Regions from separate parts of the Desulfovibrio sp. Huiquan2017 genome, predicted to be linked through region 1. Evidence: predicted binding sites of a transcription regulator. Region 1 holds the regulator's gene; each other region holds the start of a gene.
What was found. The regulator sigma-54, encoded in region 1, starts transcription at its own class of promoters, with help from an activator protein. The targets are predictions, from matches to a motif close to CTGGCACGGNNNNTGCTT.

Region 1 (5,686 bases):
TCTTGTATATTACGTTAACGCCTTCGGTTTCCGCATTGCGGAAGACCAGGAATTCATTGTCAAGGGCATCGAGCTGCATGGCGGCCTCGTCCACGGACATGGGCTTGGGCTCGTATGCATCGGTGCCTACGATGGTGGGGGATGAACCGGCAGCGAGGTCCTCATAGGACAGGTAGTTCATCTGCACCATTTTATTCGGACGCGCCTGTCTGGGGCGGTTCTTCATCTTTTCCCGCATCTTGCGGAGCTGGGCTTCCAGCTTGTCCAGGACCATGTCAATGGTGGAATACATGTCTTCCGAGTCTTCATAGGCCGAGATATGAATGCGATCCGAGTTCAGGATCACGTCCGCCTTGTGGCGGAACTTATCGACCAGCAGATTGACTTGGAGATCTGCCTCCGCATCGGAAACGTATTTTGCTACCTTTTCAAAACGCTTTTCCGCATACCCCTTGAGGTGATCGGAAGGCTCGAAGTTCTTGAAAGTGAAGCTGATGTTCATACGCCGCCTCCTGGTTGAGAGTGCCAAACAGTTCTAGAAGTACTGCTTGCGTTTTGAAGATGAAGGAATGCCCATGGCCGAGCGGTACTTGGCGACCGTACGCCGGGCGATATTCACTTCCAGTTTTTCCTGGAGGATCTCGCCGATGCGCTCGTCACTGAGCGGTTTCTTCGTGTCTTCGTCTGCGATCATTTGCTTGATGAGCGCCTTGACGCTCTCCGAGCCCACCTGGGAACCGTCGTTCAGATCCAAGGCCGAGTTGAAGAAAAACTTCAGCTCGAAAATGCCGTGGGGAGTCGAAACATACTTGTTCGTCGTGATCCGGCTCACGGTGGATTCGTGCATTTCGATATCTTCCGCTACCTCCTTGAGGATCAAGGGTTTGAGCTTTGTCACGCCTTCTTCGAAGAAGGCTCTTTGAAAACCGACGATGCTTTCAACCACTTTATACAGGGTTCGCTGCCGCTGGTACAGACTTTTCATCAACCATGCGGCGGAACGCATCTTTTCCTGAAAATATTCCTTCTCCTTGTCGGCCGCGCCCTTCATGGAATCCACGTAGAAGGTATTCATCTGCAACCGGGGCATGCCGTCCTCGTTGAGGATGATGACGAAGTCCTCGCCGTACTTGTAGACGAACACGTCCGGGCTGACGTAATGCGGCTCGGTGCTGGAGAAATTGGCGCCGGGCATGGGATCGAGCGTCTGGAGCAGGTCCAGGTATGCCTTGAGCTCGTCCATGGAGATTTTGAATTTGCGCGCCAACGGCTTGTAGCGATTCTTTTCCAGATCCTCCAGATGGTCGCGCACCAGGGAGACCAGAGTCGGGTCGTCGTAGCCCAGGACTTCCATCTGGACCAGCAGGCATTCCTGCGGGCTGCGGGCACCCACGCCCACAGGGTCCAAATGCTGGATGCGCAACAGGACGGATTCGATCTCCTCCTCGGAGGCCTGGACCATGGCACCCAACTCCGCCATGGACGCCTGCAGGTAGCCGTTTGAATCGAGATTGCCGATGATGACGTCCCCGATGGCCAATTCCTGCTCCGAAAAGCTGGACAGACGCATCTGCCAGTTGAGATGCCCTTCCAAGGAAGGCTTGGAGGCCAGCCGCGCCTCGAAGGACATACCCTCTTCCGGCATTTCCATGTCGCGGGACATGGCCTGCTTGGAGGTGGAGGAAAATTCGCCGAGATAGTTTTCCCAGTCGGCGTTGCGGACCAACTCCTCCTCGGCCTGGGATTCGGTCAGGGCCTCCGCTTTGTCTGGGACCTCGGTGTCGGTTTCGGTCTCATCAAGAAAGGGATTCTCCAACAATTCCTGCTGCACCGTCTCCAGTAGTTCAAGACGCGATAACTGCAGCAGCTTGATGGCCTGCTGCAACTGGGGCGTCATGACCAGTTGCTGAGAGAGCTTGAGCTGTTGCCGAAGTTCCAATCCCATGATTCGTCACTCGCTTGAAGTTGTATTTATCGGCTGCTGGATAACGAAAATTTTTTTCGCCCGCCCACCATTTTTTTCAAACCAACTATGCCACAGAGAATTTAAGGATGCAACACAATAGTGATAACATCCTGTTTCTATTGTAAATACACAGGGCACATTGATGGTATGAAAAAAGTGTACCAACCTTTGGGTACGGTGTAAATCGGGAAAGCGAAAAAAAGATAAGGGCAAGGAGATCAGAGATGAAAATCTTCGCCCAGATAGATCTGCCGGGCGCGGCTGGATGTGACGATTTCAGACGGGGCTCCCTCCAGAATGACCGTCCCTTCGTAGACAAGGTAGGCACGATCGCAAATGTTCAGGGTCTCCCGGACATTGTGGTCGGAAATGAGGATGCCGATCTCCATGGACTTGAGCACGGAGATTATTTCCTGGATGTCGATGACCGCAATGGGGTCGATGCCCGCGAACGGTTCGTCCAGAAGAATGAACTGCGGATCGAGGATGAGCGCCCGGGCGATCTCAAGCCTGCGCCGCTCGCCGCCGGACAGGAACATGGCCGCCTGGTCCGCCAGCTTGGTGATGGTGAACATCTCCATGAGTTCCTCGGCCCGGGCCCGCTGCTGCCGTGAAGTCAGGTTGGTCTGCTCCAGGATGATCTGGAGATTCTGGCGCACGGTAAGCTTTTTGAAGATGGAGCTTTCCTGGGGCAGATAGCTGACGCCGAGGCGGGCGCGCTCGTGCAGGGGCTTGTCCGTGAGCGGCTGGCCGTTCAGCGACACCTCGCCGGTGTTGGGCTGAACAATGCCCACGAGCATGTAGAACGTGGTCGTCTTGCCCGCGCCATTGGGACCGAGCAGGCCGACCACCTCGCGCGTGTTGACCTCTATGTTGATGCCGTGGACGACCTCTTTCTGTCCGTACCGCTTGGACAGGTTCGTTGCGCGCAGACCTTCCGCCATCTACTGCACCTTGAGATTGCCGGGAGTCATGAAGACGGCCTTGACGCGCTGTTCGCCGCCGATGACCTCGGATCGATCGTCTTTGATGTGGAAATTGATGACTTCGCCGGTCAAGGAGTTGGGGCCATCCTGGAGTTTGGGATTCTGCTCCATCTTGAGGAGTTGCGGCCCCACCAAGTAGGTCAGCTTGCCGCAGGTTCCTTCGGTGGTCCCCTTCCGTGCCCGGACTTTGCCTTCGGCCACGATGCGGTCAACGCTATCGGCGGAAAATTTCTTGTCGGAGCTGGACGCGAGAAAGGCCGAAAGCCTGTCGGCCCAGAGGGTCAGTTCGCCATGGGTAGCGACCACGTTACCCACGAAGGAAATGACCTTGCCGGTTTCATTGTAGGTCATGCGATCGGAAGTGATCTTCACCGGCAGACGGTTCGGATCCATGCCCACCGGAATGGGGGCGGGCGGCGGTGTTTCAGCCACAGCACCCGTGACCTGCCCTTCTCCGGAATCGATCTTGGGGGCCGCCGGAGTGGGCGTGGACGCGGCCTTCTTCATCTCAACAGCCTTGAGGAATTTCGCGTTGGCGTACCCGACGGCCTTGGCCGGGTCGCGATCCTTTTCGCTCAACTCGAAGACGGCCACCCAGCCGTTTTCGGGGAAGTCGGTGCGCACCCGCTGGCCCTTGGCCAGGGTGACCACATGCGCGGCCCCTGGATTGGGCGCCTTGCGCACGTTGAGGTTGACCGTGGCCTCGCGCACTTCGCCCCAGTCCTGGGCCAGGGCTCTGACCGGAACCAGCAACAGGGCCAGCAGCAGCAGCATTCCCATACGTCGAACCGTTTTCCGCAACGTCTTATTCCTTGTTTTCATGCAAAGGATTCCTTCCCAGTCCTTCCGGGGCCAACAACGCTTCCACGCCGCCCGCGGCCACCAATTGGTTCGTGGCTAAGTCGAGTTCCATGGCCTTGGCCTGAACAATCATGTCCGGTCGGCGCATAGTGACGCCGCCCTTGAGGTACACCTTACCTATTGCGCCCACATAATCAAGATGTTGGGCGTCCAGGGCCAAGTTGCCGAATCGCCCGCTGACACCGTCGTACAACGACAGATTGTCGTTTTCCTGATCCACCTCGCCACGGTCCGCCTGGACGTAGACCTCCCGGCGATCCTCGCCGAAAAAGGCGGTCAGTTGGGGGAAATCCATGGCGATGATGCCGAGTTCCTGGTTGTACTTGGCACTCCGGGCTAACAACTTCCAGGCCATGGCCCCCTGCTTGCCCTGGACGAGTTCGATGTCCTCGGCCGAGACGTCGGCGTCGGCGAACATCTCCTCGCGCGACGCCCTTGGCCGCTCGGCTGTACCGGTTTCCTCCAGAATGGGCTCGGAAAAGAAAAGGGAATTCACCCCCAGGCCGATAAGCAACCCCAGGGCGAAAATGACGAGAAGAATCAGAGCCGGGCGCCCTTTCATCTAGTCCACCCAGTGTTGCAGAGCCTGCTCCTTGAGGCCGCGGGCCTCCAGGATGAAGGCGATAGCTTCACGGACCGCGCCGTGTCCGCCTTGCCGGGCGGATATCCAATCCGCGGCCTCGATCACCTCGGGCACCGCGTTGGGCACGCACAGGGCCAGCCCGGCGCGGCGCATTACGGCCAGGTCGATCCAGTCGTCGCCCATGTAGGCGGCCTCCTGGGGATCGACCCCCGCCTTTTCGCACATCTCTTCGAACAACGGCACCTTGCGGTGATGCCCTGCGTAATAATGCTGGATGCCCAGTTCCCGAACGCGGTTCTCCACCGGTTTCTGATTCAGCCCCGTGATGACTCCGACCTCAAGGCCCATTGCCTGGGCCACCTTGATGCCGAGCCCGTCCTGCACATTGAACCGCTTCACGAGGAGCCCCTCGTCGCCATAGTACAGGCCGCCGTCGGTGAGCACGCCGTCCACGTCGAGCACCAGCAGTTTGATCTTCCGCGCCAGCGCAGTCGCATCAGCCACGGCTGATCTCCCAGAGGGCCAGAAGCCGCCGGAGCAGCTCTTCCACTTTGGCCAAAGGCAGGGAATTGGGACCGTCGCACAGCGCCTTGTCGGGGTCGGGATGAACCTCCATGAAGACGCCGTCCGCGCCCGCGGCCACGGCGGCGGCGGCCAGGACCGGGACGTATTCCCGCTGCCCGCCCGAAGCGCCGCCCAGTCCGCCGGGCAACTGCACCGAATGGGTCGCATCCATGATTACCGGCACGCCGAAAGCCCGCATCTGCGGAATGGAGCGCATGTCCACCACCAGGTTGTTGTAGCCGTAGGTGGAGCCGCGCTCGGTCAGCCAGATGCGCTCACTGCCCGCCGAACGCAGTTTGTCGACCACGTTTTTCATGTCCCAGGGGGCGAGAAACTGCCCTTTCTTGACGTTGACCACCCTGCCCGTTTCTGCGGCGGCCACCAGCAGGTCGGTCTGGCGGCAGAGGAAGGCCGGAATCTGGAGGACGTCGGCCACCTCGGCCACGGGCGCGGCCTGTTCGGGGTGGTGAATATCCGTGACCACGGGCAACCCCGAAGTGCACTTGACCTCGGCCAGTATTTCGAGCCCCTTTTCCAGGCCGGGGCCCCGAAAACTGGTCAGCGAAGTCCGGTTGGCCTTGTCGAAGGAACTCTTATAGACGATGGGGATGTTCAGCTTTGCGGCCAGTCCGGCGAGCACGTCGGCGGTCGCAAGCGCGGTCTCCCGGCTTTCAATGGCGCAGGGGCCGGCCAGAATGAACGGGCCGGACCTGCTGAGTTGATAAA
Region 2 (5,686 bases), on a different contig from region 1:
CCTATCGGTACCTGATCGTCAACTTTTCGGATACAGCCAGCGCCGCGGTCTGGACCGAGGAACTCTCCCGCTTCATCTTCATCTGGATATCCTATCTGGCCGTGCCTCTGGCCATCAAGAACCGGGACAACATCCGCGTCAACATTCTCTACGACAAATTCAATCCCAGATGGCAGAGCATATTCTGGGTCGTCAACGACCTGTGCTTTCTCTTCCTCAGCCTCTACGTGACCTGCCTGGGCGTGCACATGATCGGCGAGGGCATGCGCTACCCCCAGATGGCCCCGGCCATGCAGATCCCCTATTATATTCCCTACAGCATCATCCCCCTGGGCTTTGCGCTGATCAGCCTGCGCTTGTTCCAGGACATCTACCGTGAAGTGAAAACCTGCGGCATGAAGGACCTGGCCATCGCCGTGGCCGTCAGCGCCGTCATCATCGCTCCGGCTTATATTCTGTGGTACCTGCCGGACTTCCAGGCCTTCGAGAATTTCGAGCCTTCGGCGACCATCGTCCTGTTCAGCTACTTCCTGGTGGTCATCGCCATCGGCGTCCCCATCGGCATCAGCCTGGGCCTGGCCTCGCTGCTGACCATCCTGGCCACCGGCACCATCGACCTCGGCTACATCGCCCAGATCAGCTTCACATCCATTGACAGCTTCCCGATCATGGCCATCCCCTTCTTCGTGGCGGCGGGCATCTTCATGGGCGCGGGCGGCCTGTCCACCCGACTGCTCAACCTGGCCGATGAAATGCTGGGCGCGCTCCCGGGCGGCATGGCCATGGCCTCCGTAGCCACCTGCATGTTCTTCGCCGCCATTTCCGGTTCCGGTCCGGCCACCGTTGCCGCCATCGGCTCCCTGACCATCCCGGCCATGATCGAGCGCGGCTACAACACCTATTTCGCCTGCGCCATCGTGGCTGCGGGCGGCGCCATCGGCGTCATGATTCCCCCGAGCAATCCTTTCGTCATCTACGGCATCGCGTCCCAGACCTCCATCGGCGACCTGTTCCTCGCGGGCATCATCCCCGGCGTGCTCACCGGCCTGGTGCTCATGGGCTACAGCTACTGGATCTCCAAGCGAAAGGGCTGGATGGGCGAGAAGAAGACCCGGACCTTCGGCACCTTCGTCAAGGCCATCTGGGACGCCAAGCTGGCCCTCATGGTCCCGGTCATCGTTCTCGGCGGCATCTACAGCGGCCTGATGACCCCGACGGAGGCCGCCGCCGTGGCCGCCTTCTATGGCCTGATCGTGGGCATGTTCGTCTACAAGGGGTTGAACAGACACAACATCATCCCCACGATGCTGGACATCTGCGCCACTTCGGCCATCATCATCATTCTCATGGCCATGGCCAAGGTCTTCGGCCAGATCATGACCGTGGAGGAAATTCCCGCGCAGATCGCCTCGTACATCCTGGGGCTGACCAACAGCAAGATCATGATCCTGTTGCTCTTCAACGCGTTTTTGCTGTTCATCGGCACGTTCATGGAAGCGTTGGCGGCCATCGTCATCCTGGTCCCCATCCTGCTGCCCATCGCCACACAGGTCGGCATCGACCCGACCCACTTCGGCATCATCATGGTCGTCAACCTGGCCATCGGGTTCATCACCCCGCCGGTGGGCGTGAACCTCTTCGTCGCCTCGGGCGTGGCCAAGGTGAAGCTGGACGACATCAGCAAGCAGATCTGGCCGATCCTCGCCCTGATGATCGTCGTCCTGCTGCTGGTGACCTACATCCCGGAAATATCCATGTTCGTCCTCCGCTGACCCCCCCGAACAACCACATTGAAAAAGCCCTGCGACCAATCGCAGGGCTTTTTCTTGTGCGCGCCGCAATTCAAGATCCAACAAGAAAAATTCATTTATAAAAGCGCGTTGAGGGCTATCTAGGAATCATGTTTCTATTTTGCACCGTTTTTCCCACGGATGCCGAAACGCAACATGCAACTATCTACTTTTTTTTATTTGATAAAACTCATTTCACGCGGAAAATGGTGCACCCCCGCACCATGCCGGCGCCCCGAAGGAAATCCTCTTCGGCAGTATGCAAAAAAGCATTTATATTCAAGCATGTTAGCTGTCAGAATATATTGGCACAAACTATGCTTAAGTAGGGATCATACCGCCCGGACGGCCGGGGCAACCGAAGCAATAATTTAAACACATCAATAGGAGAACAGACAGATGGAATGCTGCCTTTCACACCAAGAACAGATGTTGGAAAACAAGCTCAAGGGACTCGATAACCCGTATAGGGAAACCCACAAACGCGTGTTCAAGATTCTTGAAAGCATCGAGAACCTGACCCCTTCCATAGACATCCAGCGCGCCCTGTATTTCACCAAGTCCATGCAGGAGACGGAAGGCGAGCATCTGACCCTGCGCTGGGCCAAGGCCCTGTACAACATCGCCGAGAACATCGACGTCTACATCGACGACGACAACCTTCTCTGCGGCCGCGCCGGCGCCCAGGGCCGCTACGGCATCCTCTACCCCGAGCTGGACGGCGACTTCCTGGACCTGGCCCTCAAGGAACTGCCCAACCGTGAAAGCTCTCCGTTCACCATCTCCCAGGCCGACGCCGACGTCGTCGTCCACGAGATCGCCCCATACTGGAAGGGCAAGACCTACCATGAGGCCTTGAACAAAGCGTTCGCCCCCGAGACCCACGCCCTGACCTACAACGACCCCGATGGTCTGCACTCCCGGTACATCGTCAATGAAACCTCCTCCTTCCGCTCCTGCCTCCAGTGGGTGCATGACTACGAAGTCATCCTGAAGCGCGGTTTCGGCGGCATCCGCAAGGAAATGCAGGAAAAGCTCGACGCCCTTGATCCGCTTTCCCCGGTGGACAACGTGGAGAAGAAGCCCTTCATCGAAGCCATCATCCTGGTCTGCGACGCCGTCATCCTGTGGGCCAACCGTCATGCCGCCCTGGCCGAGCAGAAGGCGAGCGAGGAAAAGGACCCGGTCCGCAAGGCCGAGCTGCGGGAAATGGCCCGCATTTGCAGCAAGGTCCCCGAGCATCCGGCCGAGACCTTTTACGAGGCCGTGCAGTCCCAGTGGTTCACCCAGATGTTCTCCCGCCTGGAGCAGAAGACCGGCACCATCGTCTCCAACGGCCGGATGGACCAGTACCTCTACCCCTATTATGAAAAGGACGTCGAGGCGGGCACCATGGACGAGGTCAAGGCCATGGAGCTGATCGAATGCATGTTCGTCAGCATGGCCCAGTTCATCGACCTCTACATCTCCCCCCAAGGCGGCGACTTCAACGAAGGCTACGCCCACTGGGAAGCGGTGACCATCGGTGGCCAGACCAAGGACGGCCTCGACGCCACCAATGAACTGTCCTACCTGTTCCTGCGCTCCAAGCGCGAGTTCCCGCACCACTACCCCGACCTGGCGGCCCGCATCCACGCCCGCGCGCCCCAGCGGTTCCTGGCCGAGATCGCGGAAACCATCAAGGAAGGCTCCGGCTTCCCCAAGCTGATCAACGACGAGGAAGTCATCCCCCTGCACCTGGCCAAGGGCGCCAAGTTCTCGGAGATCTACGACTACGCCATCTCCGGCTGCGCCGAAATCCGCATGCCCAACCGGGATACCTACACGTCCGGCTGCCCCTACATCAACTTCGCGGCCGCCGTGGAAATGGTCCTGTACAACGGCAAGATGCTCAAGTACGGCGACCGGCAACTCGCTCCCGCCACCGGCGACCCCTGCCTGTTCGAGACCTTCGACGACTTCCTGGCCGCCTACACCGTCCAGCACCGAAACCTGCTCAAGCACGGCTTCGCGCAGGAAGTCAGCGTCATCAAGCTGCGCAAGGACCACTTCGCCGCGCCGCTGGCCGACGCCATGCACGCCCTCTGCCGCAAGCACTGCATCGACATCCATCAGCCCGACGTTCCCGAGGGCATCGACCTCGGCTACTTCGAAGTCATCGGCTTCGGCACGGTCGTCGATTCCCTGGCCGCCATCAAGAAGCTCGTCTTCGAGGACAAGAAGCTGACCATGCAGCAGGTCATCGACGCCTGCAAGGCCGACTTCAAGGGCTACGAGGATGTCCAGGCCCTGCTCAAGACGGCCCCCTGCTACGGCAACAACGACCCGTACGCCGATGAGATCGGCAAGTACGTCGACGCCCTAAGCGTCGAATTCGCCGAGAAGTACCAGGACGAGCTGGGCGTGCACCTGGACGTCCGCTACGTGCCCTTCACCTCGCATGTGCCCTTCGGCCGCGTGGTCTCCGCCACCCCGAACGGCCGCGTGGCCTGGTACCCGCTGTCCGACGGCTCCTCCGCCTCCCACGGCGCGGACAAGAACGGCCCCACCGCCATCCTCATGTCCAACTACACCACCAAGAACTTCAATCACCGTGAGCGCGCCGCCCGCCTGGTCAACATCAAATTCACGCCCAAATGCCTGGAGGGCGAGGAAGGCACCCGCAAGCTGGTCGATCTGATCCGGGCCTACTGCGACCTGCGCCTGTGGCACATCCAGTTCAACGTCATCAACGCCGAGACCTTGATCAAGGCGCAGCAGCATCCCGAGCAGTACCGCAACCTGATCGTGCGCATCGCCGGATACTCCGCCTACTTCTGCGACCTGTCCAAGGACCTCCAGGACGACCTGATCGCCAGAACCGCCCACGAAACCATCTAACCGGCAACTGTCAGTCCATAAGGGACAGGGGGAAACTCCTGTCCCTTTTTCACACCTTTTCCGAGGGACGAGGAAACGCAATGAGCTCCATTTCAGACAAGAAGACGACCGGGACCGTATTCAGTGTCCAGAAGTACTCCGTCCATGACGGGCCGGGCATTCGAACCATCGTGTTCATGAAAGGCTGCCCCCTGCACTGCGCATGGTGCTCCAATCCCGAATCGCAGGCGTTCGCCCCCCAGATCGCCTACAACAGCAACAACTGTATCGGCGCAGACAAATGCACCCACTGCCTGAATCACCGCGCCGACGGATCCATCACCGTGGGCGACGACGGCAAAATCCGCATGGACCACGATATGGTGGGGGATGATTTCGCCCTGGCCTGCGTCTGCCCCGGCAACGCCATCATCGTCTACGGCGAGGAACAGAGCGTGGACAAGGTCCTGCGCAGGGTGGAGGAGGACGAACGGTTCTACGCCCGTTCGGGCGGAGGGGTGACCCTGTCCGGCGGCGAACCCTTCGCCCAGCCCGATTTCGCCCTGGCCCTGCTGCGCGAAGCCCGGCGACGTCACATCAACACCGCCGTGGAGACCTGCGGACAGGCCCCCTGGGCAGTCGTCGAGTCCTGCCTGCCGTTCGTGGACAACTTCCTGTACGACATCAAATCCATGGATGACGAGAAACACAGGGAAAAGACCGGCCACACCGGCCGAAGCATCCGGGAGAACCTCGTGAAGATCAAGGAAGCCCGTCCCGGCGTGCCGATCCGGGTCCGGACCCCGGTCATCCCCGGCTTCAACGATACGGTGGGGGACATCGAGGCGATCATCGAGTTCGTGAAGTCCCTGCCCGGCGAGAAATGCGAATACGAAGCCCTGCCCTTCCATCGCATGGGACAACCCAAATACGCCAACCTGGGCAGGACCTACGACTATGCGGACATCGTCAAACTGGACGACGAGTTGGTGATCGAAATCAAAAAATTGGAAGAACAATACAAAAACGGCCAGTAA
Region 3 (5,686 bases), on a different contig from region 1:
GAACGCATCGCCCAGATCCCGGAGGGGGCCGTGGTCGTCACCCCGACCCTGAAGCCGTCGCTGTTGACCTTCATCGGGCGTATGAACGGAGTTGTTGCGACCACGGGCAGCCGGGCCAGCCACTTCGCTTCCGTGGCCCGCGAATCGGGCGTGCCCGTAGTGGTCGGAGACGTCACGGTCATGCTTGAACCCGGCCAATTGGTCACCGTGGACGGTACGGGCGGAGCCATTTACGACGGTTGCGTGGAAGCGATCATGACCCGGGCCAGGGAAGGACAGCAGGTCTCCGAGCGGGTCGTCGCCCAGTACGCCAAAGTCGCTCCCCTGACCGTCAAGCTCAATCTGACCGATCCCCAGTCCGAGGACTTCACCCCCATGGGTTGCAAGTCTCTGCACGACGTGGTCCGCTTCTGCCACGAGAAGTCGGTCAACGAGATGTTCGCGGTCATGGACAAGAAGGGCCGGGGCATGCACTCGGCCAAGCGGCTGGAGACGAGTCTGCCCCTGGTCATGTACGTCCTGGACCTGGGCGACGGCTTTTTCGCCAACGCGGGCGAGGGCAAGACCGTCTCGCCCCAGGATATCAAATGTCGTCCCATGTGGGCCCTGTGGTACGGCCTGTCCGACGAGCGGGTCAAGTGGCCCTCGCGGCTGACGGCCATGGACTGGGAGGAGTTCGACAAGGTTTCGGGCGGCATCTTCAGTTTCGATTCCAAGCTGTTGGCCAGCTACGGGCTCATTTCCGAGGATTATCTGCACCTCATGGTTCGTTTCGGCTACCATTTTTCGGTGGTGGATACCATTTGCGGTCCGGAGGCGGGGGCCAACTACATCAATTTCCGTTTCAAGGGCGGCGGCGCGGGCTTTGATCAACGCCTCCTGCGCCTGGAGTTCATCCGCCGGGTCCTGGACAGCTACGGGTTTGAGACCAGCACGCGTGGCGACATGATCGACGCCAAGTGCGCCCGGCTGCCCGAGAACGACATCCGGCGGCTGCTCATGCGCCTGGGCTACCTCATGGCCGTGACCAGGCTCATGGACATGCGCATGGACAGCGAGGAGCAGGTGGACGCCGAGGTCGAGCGGTTCATCCGGGAAGCGGGGTCGCGCGATGGCTGATCCCGCACTCGCCTACAAGGTCACCTGGGTCACGGATCAGCTCGGCGTGGGCAGTGCGCCCATGAGCTATCCGCAACTGGAGGCTATCCGCGCCCAGGGGGTGGACGCAATCCTCAATCTGTGCGGCGAATTTTGCGACCTGCACGACATCGAGAAGGATGCGGGTTTCGAGGTCCGCTACCTGCCGCTGGAGGATGAAGAAGCCCCCGGGCTCATTGAATTGGAAAAGACCCTGGAGTGGCTGGACGAGGCCATCTACCTGGGCAAGAAGGTGCTCATTCATTGCCGCCACGGCATCGGCCGCACGGGCACGGTGCTCAACGCCTATCTGCTCAGGCGAGGGCTGGGTCACAAGCTCGCGGGCAAGGCCCTCAAGAAGCTCAAGAGCAAGCCCGCCAATTTCGTCCAGTGGCGGACCATCCGCAAGTATGGCAAGCAGTCCGGCCAGTTGACCGTGCGCGAGCCGTCCCTGGAATTCAAACGGCTGGTGGATCTTTCGCCTTTTTTCAACGATTACATGGAGTTGGTCCAGCGAGTGGACGAGAGCGTCCAGGCGGTTGACGGATTGGCCTGCGGCCTGGACCACAGTCAATGCTGCACCACCCCGGTTTCCCTGACCCTGGCGGAAGCCGTGTACATCTCCCATCGCATCAACCGGAAGCTGTCCGGCGAGGAACGTCTCAAGGTCATCGAACGGGCCGTGGCCACGGCCCAGGCCGAGCGCCGGGCGGCCAGCGACCTGGCGTCCGACGGGGACGGAGAGTACTGCCTGTCCGAGGCCGGGGCGGTCTGCCCCCTGCTCGAAAGTGGCCGCTGCCTGCTCTTCGAGCACCGGCCTATCCAGTGCCGCGCCTTCGGCCTGGACCAGAGCGACGCCGGGGGGCTGTGGGGCACGCTGATCACTCCGGCCCTGAACAAGATATCCTCGGAGATGTGGTTCGCCTACACCGGGGCCATGGCGTCCGGTGGCATGCCGCAGTTCGCCTTGCCGGACGTGGTCTCCGGCAAGTTTGTGGAGACCGTTTTCCGGTTCATGATGCGGCAGGGGTTGGACTAGCCGCCTAGATGGCGCAGTGCAGCCCCGCGAAGGGGTTGGCCAACTGCGGCAGGTACGGCTCGGCAAAGAACACGTGGCCCTCTCTGGGCAATATCAGGGGCGGCCGGTCCGGGTTGATCCTGATGCTTACCGTGTCCTCGTCGAATTCCACGCACATGGGTACCACCTCCTGTTCGGCCTCGCTGCAAAGACTCTCCCGGTGTTCCGGGATGTGGCAGTGGGTGTGCCCGTCCGGATGGACCACGGTCAGCTTGGTCAGGGTGGTGATCACCTGGCAGACCTTTCCCGCATCATCGAAAATCAGAGAATTGGCGTCTCCGTTCACGCCCACGGCGTCGGGGTCGTATGCGGTCATCTCGCCCGCCCGGGTGGGCACGGCGGTGGGCTTGGCCGGTTCCACGGAACGCACCCGCCCCTCCGGAGTGAAGCTCACTCCGATGCGCACTTCCAAGGGCCCGACCGGAGTGGGCACGGACAGGGTCTCGCCCGGCCACAGGGTCAGGCTGCGCAGGGCCAGGTTGTCGTAGAAGCCCACGCTCATGATCCGGGCGCGAATGGGGCCTATGGGCGTGGTCAGGGTGACGGGCCTGGCCAGTCCGGCTTCGTCTTCCTGGCTCCAGTAGCCCGACAACTTGCCGTTCAGGGGAAAGATGCGGTTGATGGTCCCGTTTTCATGGAATGAGACCAGTTCTGCCGGGATATCCCCGGCCGGGGTGGAAATGACCGTCTGCGTTTCCAGGGGCACGGACTTGATTCCGCCCGAGCCGTGGTATTCCATGGGCAGGAGTTCCCGTTTGCGCAAATCGTCGGCCGTGTGCTGGGGAATCAATTCACCATATGGTGTGGATAGAGTCTGCATGGAAACCTCTTTGGGGATTTGGGCAGGCGCGGCGGCGGGACGGGCCCGTCGTCGTCGGCCATGCGGGTGCGGGGCGTCCGGCCGGGCCGTGGCGTCCGATGAAAAGCGGGGACGTGCGACGCGACGTCGCACGGCCGGTCCGTCGGTGATTGGCGACGCCGTAAAGCCCATGCCGCGCCTACGGGGTAAAAACGGCCCGAACGGCGGCGGGCCCCGAAGCCGGAGAAAACGCCGGGGAAGACGTCGTGGACGCGGTGCCGGACAGGATACAGAGCCACAGACAGATGTAGATGAATTTTTTGAACACGCCGTCTCCTAATTCTCGACCAACTTGGTCAGTTCCACCTCGGTCAAGGGGCGTTCCAGCTCCCAGGCCAACTTTCTCACTTCATCGACAAGGACCGTGAGCCGCTGCTCGGGCAGTTCGAGCCCCCGGCGCGCAAGGGCGTGGGCAACCGCCGCTCGCCCACTTTTTCCGCCAACCGCGACCATCCGGTCCGCGCCGATGCGGCTGGGGTCGAAGGGCTCGAAGAGCTCCGGCGACTTGCTGAGGGCGTGCGCGTGAAGGCCGGACTCGCAAGCGAAAATGTCCTTGCCCGCGATCGCCTTGGTGCGGGGAATCGGCACCCCGGCAGCCTGAGAAACGAAATGGCAGAGGTCGCGAAGATTCTCAACTTTGTACGCATGGCTTTCCTCCTTGAGTGTCAGGTAGGCGGCCAACTCCTCGGTGGCCGCGATGCCGGACCGTTCGCCGATGCCGAGCAGGCTGGCGTCGGCGAAGTCCGCGCCGCCCGCAAGGGCGGTGACGGCATTGCCCGTGGCCATACCGAAGTCGTCGTGGCAGTGCACGGCCAGGTCGATGGTCAACGCCTTCTTGAAGGTGGCGACCGTTTGGGCGGTCTTGACCGGGGTGAGCAGCCCCAGGGAGTCGGACAGGCGCACGCGGGCAGCGCCCACGTCCTGGGCCAATCCGGCCACCCTCAGGGCGAAGTCCGGGTCGGCTCTGGAGAGGTCCTCCAGGCCGACGGACACGTAATCCATACCCAGGAGCCGAGCCGCGAGCACGGTGCGGGCCAGGCGTTCCAGAAGCCCCTCGCGGTCGATCCGGAGTCGATTCCTGATGTGCAGGTCGGAAACGGGTACGCCGATGTTGATGCGGTCCACCTCCAGCCCGGCGGCCTTGCGGATGTCCGCCTCGCGGCAGGGCGACCAGACGGACAGGGCGGTCCGCCCGCGCCGTTTGCCTATGGCGCGGACGAGTTCGTCCAATCCCTCCTGGCCGACCCAGCCCAACTCGATCTCGTCCACGCCGATGGACAAAAGACCGGACACGATCCGTTCCCTCGCTTCCATGGAGAAGTAGGCCCCGAATAGCTGCGCTCCTTCTCTGAGTGTGGTGTCGATCAACATGTGGTTTGTCCTCATAGATGGTTGCGGATGATGCTGACTCTCCTTGAGCATGAAGGATGCCAATTGATGATATTCTTATAATTCATTGAAATAATTGGTATATTTTATTGACGAAAAAGAGATGGAATTGCCTACGTTTTTGTAGGTTTCCACATTTGTGTCGGCTCATATGGTCTGCGCCTACACTTTTCGTAGGAAGCGACACCGTTGTAGGATTTTTTATTTCTCCTTTAAAAACAGGATGATGACATGTCTTTTGCGGTTTGGCACGCCATTTGCCGTAAGGGGTCTCATCGACGCAAACAAACCCATGGAGGAGAAATCATGCGGAAAGTAGCGATTTACGGAAAGGGCGGCATCGGAAAGTCCACCACCACGCAGAACACTGTTGCCGGCCTGGCTGAAATGGGCCGCAAGGTCATGGTCGTCGGTTGCGATCCCAAGGCCGACTCCACCCGCCTGCTGTTGGGCGGGTTGGCTCAGAAGTCCGTGCTCGACACCCTTCGTGAAGAAGGCGAGGACGTGGAACTCGAAGACATCCGCAAGCCCGGTTACGGCGGCACCTGGTGTGTCGAGTCCGGCGGTCCGGAACCCGGCGTGGGCTGTGCTGGCCGCGGTATCATCACATCCATCAACATGCTCGAATCCCTGGGCGCCTACGAGGAGTCCGAGGGGCTGGACTACGCCTTCTATGACGTCCTCGGCGACGTTGTCTGCGGCGGCTTCGCCATGCCCATCCGCGACGGCAAGGCTCAGGAAATCTACATCGTCTGCTCCGGCGAGATGATGGCCATGTATGCGGCCAACAACATCTGCAAGGGCATCATGAAGTACGCGGAATCCGGTGGCGTCCGTCTGGGCGGTCTGATCTGCAACTCCCGCAACACCGACCGCGAGGCCGATCTCATCACCGAGCTGGCCGCCAAGCTGGGCACCCAGATGATCTATTTCGTGCCGCGCGACAACGACGTGCAGCGCGCCGAGATCAACCGCAAGACGGTCATCGAATGGGACGGCTCCGTGCCCCAGGCCTCTGAATACCGCGGTCTGGCCAAGGCCATCGACGAGAACGAGATGTTCGTCATCCCGAACCCGCTTGAGATCGAAGATCTGGAAAAGTTGCTCATGGACTACGGAATCATGGAAGCCTAATCCATCGCGCAATACTCTGAAATTAATCAAAAGCTAAAAATAGCAAGCAAATAGGAGATTCCAGAAATGATGATCATGATTCGAGCGAT
Region 4 (5,686 bases), on a different contig from region 1:
GGCCTCCTTCGACGCCATGCGGGAGGTCATCAACCAGCTCGGCGAAATCGCCGATACCCGGCTGAAGAACGCCTTGTTGCCCGAAACCGCTCGGCTGCAGACCGAGGAAGCCCTCTCGTTGATCCTCAATGCCGACCGCGACGCCTACCAGGCCTACGTGGCCCAACTCCTGGTCATCCGCAGCATCAAACCTGAGGCGATCAGGAAATGGGCCGACTCCTTCAACGAAAACCTGGAGCAGACCCGCGACCGCGTCACCAAGGGCGCTGTACTCCTCGGGACCGAGGGACAGCGGCTCAACGAGGATTTCGTGGCCCGGCTCGATACCTGGGCCGAGCACAGCCGGAAGGTGGTCGATCTGTCCACCGCCAACGCCGACAAAAATCTCAACCGAATCACCCTGCTTGCCAAGAGCGAGGAAACTTTCTCGGCCATGCGCTCCTCCATCGACCGTCTCGGCCAGGCTGAAATGGCCCGCGTCGAGGCGCGCATGACCGAGCTCGGCGCGGTGGTCGAGCGGACCATTTGGACCTACGTGATCATCTCGATCCTGTTCATCCTGGCCTCGATAATCCTGACCCTGGTCTTCTCCTCCCGGATGGCCGCCGTCATGAAGCACGCCGCCCGAGTGGCCGAATCCCTGGCCGCAGGCGATTTCACCGTGCATCTGGACGCCGACCGCAACGACGAGATAGGCCAGTTGGCCAAGGCCATCAGCGCGATGATCGTAAAACTCCGGACCATCGTCCTGGACGTCCAGGCATCCGCCTCCAATGTGGCCTCCATCTCCGAGGAACTGGCCGGGTCCTCCCAGTCCATGAGCCAGGGCGCCACCGAACAGGCGGCCGCTGTGGAAGAAGTCTCGGCTTCCATGGAGGAGATGTCCTCAAGCATCAGCCAGAACTCCGAGAGTTCCGCCAAGACCGGAGAAATCGCCGTGCGCACCGCCCAGGAAGCCCGCAAGGGCGGCGAGGCCGTGCGCCAGACCGTGACGGCCATGACCCAGATCGCCGAGAAGATCTCCATCATTGAGGAAATCGCCCGGCAGACCAACCTGCTGGCGCTCAATGCGGCCATCGAGGCCGCTCGGGCGGGCGAACAGGGGAAGGGCTTCGCCGTGGTCGCGGCCGAGGTGCGCAAGCTGGCCGAACGCAGCGGCACCGCCGCCGCCGAGATCGGCGAACTCTCCACCTCCAGCGTGGAAGTGGCTGCCCGGGCCGGGAAAATGCTCGACGCCATCGTCCCAAACATTGAGGAAACAGCCGAACTTATTCAAGAGATATCCGCCGCCAGCAACGAGCAGAACGCGGGGGCCTCCGAGATCAACAGCGCCTTGCAGCAATTGGACTCCGTGGTCCAGACCAACGCCAGCGCCTCGGAGGAAATCGCTTCCACCGCCGAGCAACTGTCCTCCCACGCCGTGGAGCTCGAAACAACCATGACCTTCTTCAACCTCGGACACGGCTCCGCCGGCGCCCTGCCCGCAGGACCGGCCAAGGCCAAGCTCGGACCGGCCAAGTCAAAGCCCGCCCCGGCCGCCCTGCCCAAGGCGACCGGCAACGGCAAGGCCGCCGCCCCCGGGCACGGTCTGGATATAGATATGGACGAAAGTGACGACGCCTTCGAACGATTCTAATCCCCCCCGGACTCCGCATCCGCAAGGGCGGTCCCAACCCAGGGGCCGCCCTTTTTCACGTCCGATCCCATTTGCTGAGTGAATCCATCAAAAGAAAAACAAAATAGTTTTTCGATCTATTATTCATGGATAGAACAGAAACGTTTTACTCCACCGCCAGTGGACGGCCCGCGCGGCATACGACGGGAATCCGCTTTTGGTCACATTTTTTATTCCTTCAAAAACAGCATGTTACAAACTTTCCATCGCTAATTTTATTGGCATGTCACTTGCTAGGTATAATACACATACCGCATTCGGAGGAAGCCATGACAAGACGAAATACGATGCGCGGGAAGGCGCGGCGCGGCATGGTCACCGTGGAGGCGGCCATGCTCCTGCCGATCTTCCTGTTGCTCCTGATGGGCTTGATGGACATGGCCCGGCTGTTCTGGACCCAAGGCGTGGTCCGGGACGCAGCCTTTGAGGGTGCACGCATGGCCGTGCTCGCCGAAACAAGCCTCGAACAGATCCGGCACGTGGTCGAACGGGAACTGTCCTCCGGCGGCATCAACCAGGCGTCCTCGGTGGAAGTGGGCACGCGCGAACCATCCCGGCCCGTTGACGTGACCGTGTCCGTACCCTTCGAGTTCCTGATTCTCGACAATCTGATCCCGTCCATGAGCGACCGGTGCAGCCTGTTGGCGGCCACTGCGGTCATGACCCACGAGAGGTGACCCATGCACAGAAACGACGACACCCGGCGGGGCAGCGCGGTCATGGAGTTCGCCCTGCTCATGGCCCTGCTCCTGGCCCCGCTCCTGGCGGGCATATGGGACGCGGCCCGAATGATCGACATGAACCAGGTCCTGACCCGGGCCGCCCGCGAGGGCGCGATCCTGGCCTCGCGGGGCAACGACCCAACCCGGACCGTCCTCTCCTTCGTGGCGGCCGAGGGACTGTCCACGGAGGACCTGATCGTGTCCGTGGCGGTCGGCCCCGAAGACCGGGAACTGGGACGAGAAGTCTCGGTCTCCCTGAGCTACAACGTCGCGGACGGGACCGTGTACCCCTGGGGACGTCTCATCCCCGAGGGGCTGACTGCGGTCGCCCGCGCCAAGATGGAGTGACCGCCATGCGCAAGGATTTCCGCCCTCTGAACGACGAAAGCGGCTTCGCCACGGTGATGGTCAGCCTGTGCATGGCCGCCCTTATGGGGTTGACCGCCCTGGCCGTGGACCTGGGCCGGGCCTATCTCAAACGCAGCGCCTTGCAGACCGCGGCTGACGCCGGGGCCCTGGCCGGGGCCAACTCCCTGCTGGCCAAAGGCCGGGACGTGGAGAAGTTGCGCCTCATCGTGACCAGCTACGCCACCCGGAACCTGACCGACGCCGATACGCCCGGGGTCGCCATCACCGACGCGGACATCGTCTTCCTGCGCGACGGCGTGCCCGACGAGGAAAACCCCAACCAGGTGGAACTGACCATCTCCCTGACAGCCCGGCGCGAGAATCCCTTTCCCCTGTATTTCGGCAAGGCCGTGGGCAAGCCCGCCATGGACATCCGCGTGACCTCCCGGGCCGGACTGGCGGGCATGTGTTCGAGCAAGTGCTCCAAGCCCTTCGTGGTGCCCACCAAATTCGAATGGGACGACAACGCCGCCCCGGGCACCAAGTATTATCAAAACGGAACCCTGGACGTGGAAAGCCCCCAGGAACTGGCGTCCGTGACCGTCCTCGGCTACACGCAGGACGACGTGGGCACGCAGATCGTTATCAAGCCCGGCGACCCAAGCCTGGCCATCGCGCCCGGCCAGTACAACCTGGTGGACCTGCCTCCCGTCAACAAGGGCGATCCGATCACCGGCGCGGCCATGGTCAAGGAAAACATCGAGGGATGCACCGGGTCCAACAGCTACGCAACCGTGGCTCCGGACGACGAACTGCTCATCGAACCCGGCAACTCCGCCGGTCCGGTGAAGTCCGGGGCCGACGCCCTCATCGGCCAGGACCCCTACGCCGCCTGGGACGACTCGGCCCACGCCATCCGGGGCAGCGCCTTCAGCGATCCCATGGACAGCCCGCGCGTGGTCATCATTTCCTTCTACGACCCGCGCTACCCGCCCACCGGCGGCCGCAACGTCATCCGCGTCTACGAACTCGGCGCTTTCTTCATCGAGAGCGTGGACAGCACGGGCAACGTCCAGGCGCGATTCATCAACACCGTGGCCGTGGCCCCCGACGCCGACGGCTCGGACTGCCTCCTGCGCATCAGCCGCCTCATGCTCGACTCCAGCCGGAGCTGACCCGCCCGAAACCGCAAATACCCACCCGAGGACGTCGGCCGATCGCGGTCGGCGTCCTCTCCTCAACCTGCCCAAAACCTCCCTCCAACGGAGGTTTTTTGCCTTCAACCGCGCCGCGCGGCCAAATCCGGGCACTTTCTAAGCATTTTACCTGGAAATAACGAACCCGTTCGGTCTGGAATATCCATTTAACTCTGAAAAGAATGGACTATTTTCTTGCCATATGCTTATACATAGCTCTGTCTCAGGCCAAGCTGTTGCGGGCGACAAGGAATATACTGGAATGTATGGATATTCCTTGCCCAATTGTGCCTCAGGTCCGGGACCTTAGCTGATATCAGCAACGGAATCGAGGGTGCACTTTGGGAAGGGATGCACTGCCGGGTTCGGACGGCGCGGGCCGTCGGACCGCCTCGAATCCCTGGGAGTCGCAATCGCCATGCCCGGCCACCCGGGCAGGCCGTTCGGAAACGGGCCCCGCCGCCCGCGCAACGACCGTCCCTCGGATTCAGACACACCCCGGGCCGCGCACAGTGGGCCCGGCGGATGGCTGCAATCCGACGACGTGCCGGGACGAAGAGAACGACGACGAAACGCGACCCCCACGTTGAATGAACGGTCCCGCCACCAACGCGCGGGATGAATTTTCTGCCGCTCCCTCGGGGGGCGGTGTCACAACACAAGGGGGTGCTATGGGAAAAATCTCCTCTTGGGATTGGGAACCCGGCCAAAAAACGGTCGTTAAATCCCTCTCCCCTCTCGAAGGACACGAATGGCAGGAAGAGCCGTATGTCTCGCCTGACGGCGAGACCATCGTCGCCATCGTCAAGGTGGGCGACGGCGAATTCTCCGTTCGAACCAACGATTCGGTCTGGGACGCCACGTTCGAAAAGATCTGGTATCCGAAATTCTCCCCGGACGGCCGCTTAGCCGCCATTTGCCAGCAGGACATGGAATGGGTCCTGGTGGCCGACGGCGAGACCATGGGCGAAACCACCGACTACATCTGGGACACCATGTTCAGCGAGGACGGCTCGTCCATCGCTACCATGTACAAGTCCATGGAGCGGTACGGTATGTCCGTCAATGGCGAGCCGTGGGAAAACCTTTATGAAAACGCCACCATGCCCGCCTTCACCAAGGATGGGGCGCACACCGCCGCAGTGGTCCAGGCCGAAAGCATGGCCGCCGCCGACCTTGATGGATTCAAGCGCGGCGCGTACACCGTGGCCGTGGACGGCGAGGCCTGGAAGGGCCGCTACGTCAACATCTGGAACCCGGTCTTCAACGATGCGGGCGACTCCCTGGCGGCCACCTGCCGGACCACGGTCTACGCCCACACCATCGTAGTGGACGACAAACCCTGGGACGAGACCTACACCCAGGTTTGGGAACCGGTCTTCTGTCCCAAGGACGGCGGCGTGGTCGCCCCGGTCCGCGTGGCGGGCAAGTGGGGCGTGGCCAAGGACGGCAAGATCCTTTGGGAACCCCGTTACGTCCAGTGTTTTTACCTCCAGTACTCTCCCTCCGGCGAGGATCTGTGGGCCGTGGTGGCCACCAGCTACGGCCAGTTCACCGCCTGCGTGAACAACGCCGCCTGGAACGAGACCTGGCCCACCGTGTCCGACCTGGTGGTCAGCCCCGACGGCCAGCGCGCCGCCATCCTGGCCTCCAACTGCAACGAAGACTTCCGCATCGTGGTGGACGGCACTCCCTGGTCCGGCACCTACGACATGGCCTGGCCCGCGGTCTTCTCCGCGGACTCC

Region 2: the regulator sigma-54 is predicted to act here: its motif matches at 2,096-2,113, upstream of hpsG ((2S)-3-sulfopropanediol dehydratase).
Region 3: the regulator sigma-54 is predicted to act here: its motif matches at 4,491-4,508, upstream of J0909_RS06010 (LeuA family protein).
Region 4: the regulator sigma-54 is predicted to act here: its motif matches at 1,894-1,911, upstream of J0909_RS02065 (TadE/TadG family type IV pilus assembly protein).

Annotation. Positions count from the first base shown of each region.
Region 1 covers NZ_JAFMPN010000014.1:3,775-9,460, reverse strand. The annotation lists gene hpf (ribosome hibernation-promoting factor, HPF/YfiA family) at 1-502, opposite strand, end outside; gene rpoN (RNA polymerase factor sigma-54) at 536-1,945, opposite strand; gene lptB (LPS export ABC transporter ATP-binding protein) at 2,185-2,910, opposite strand; gene J0909_RS12855 (LptA/OstA family protein) at 2,911-3,732, opposite strand; gene lptC (LPS export ABC transporter periplasmic protein LptC) at 3,758-4,375, opposite strand; gene J0909_RS12845 (KdsC family phosphatase) at 4,376-4,900, opposite strand; gene kdsA (3-deoxy-8-phosphooctulonate synthase) at 4,893-5,686, opposite strand, start outside.
Region 2 covers NZ_JAFMPN010000002.1:171,740-177,425, reverse strand. The annotation lists gene J0909_RS02440 (TRAP transporter large permease) at 1-1,772, shown strand, start outside; gene hpsG ((2S)-3-sulfopropanediol dehydratase) at 2,190-4,670, shown strand; gene hpsH ((2S)-3-sulfopropanediol dehydratase activating enzyme) at 4,751-5,686, shown strand.
Region 3 covers NZ_JAFMPN010000006.1:10,834-16,519, reverse strand. The annotation lists gene J0909_RS06025 (PEP/pyruvate-binding domain-containing protein) at 1-1,119, shown strand, start outside; gene J0909_RS06020 (dual specificity protein phosphatase family protein) at 1,112-2,176, shown strand; gene J0909_RS06015 (hypothetical protein) at 2,181-3,035, opposite strand; gene J0909_RS18340 (hypothetical protein) at 3,214-3,342, opposite strand; gene J0909_RS06010 (LeuA family protein) at 3,351-4,445, opposite strand; gene nifH (nitrogenase iron protein) at 4,770-5,597, shown strand; gene J0909_RS06000 (P-II family nitrogen regulator) at 5,664-5,686, shown strand, end outside.
Region 4 covers NZ_JAFMPN010000002.1:78,838-84,523, reverse strand. The annotation lists gene J0909_RS02070 (methyl-accepting chemotaxis protein) at 1-1,636, shown strand, start outside; gene J0909_RS02065 (TadE/TadG family type IV pilus assembly protein) at 1,945-2,352, shown strand; gene J0909_RS02060 (TadE/TadG family type IV pilus assembly protein) at 2,356-2,745, shown strand; gene J0909_RS02055 (pilus assembly protein TadG-related protein) at 2,751-3,920, shown strand; gene tmcD (electron transfer complex subunit TmcD) at 4,613-5,686, shown strand, end outside.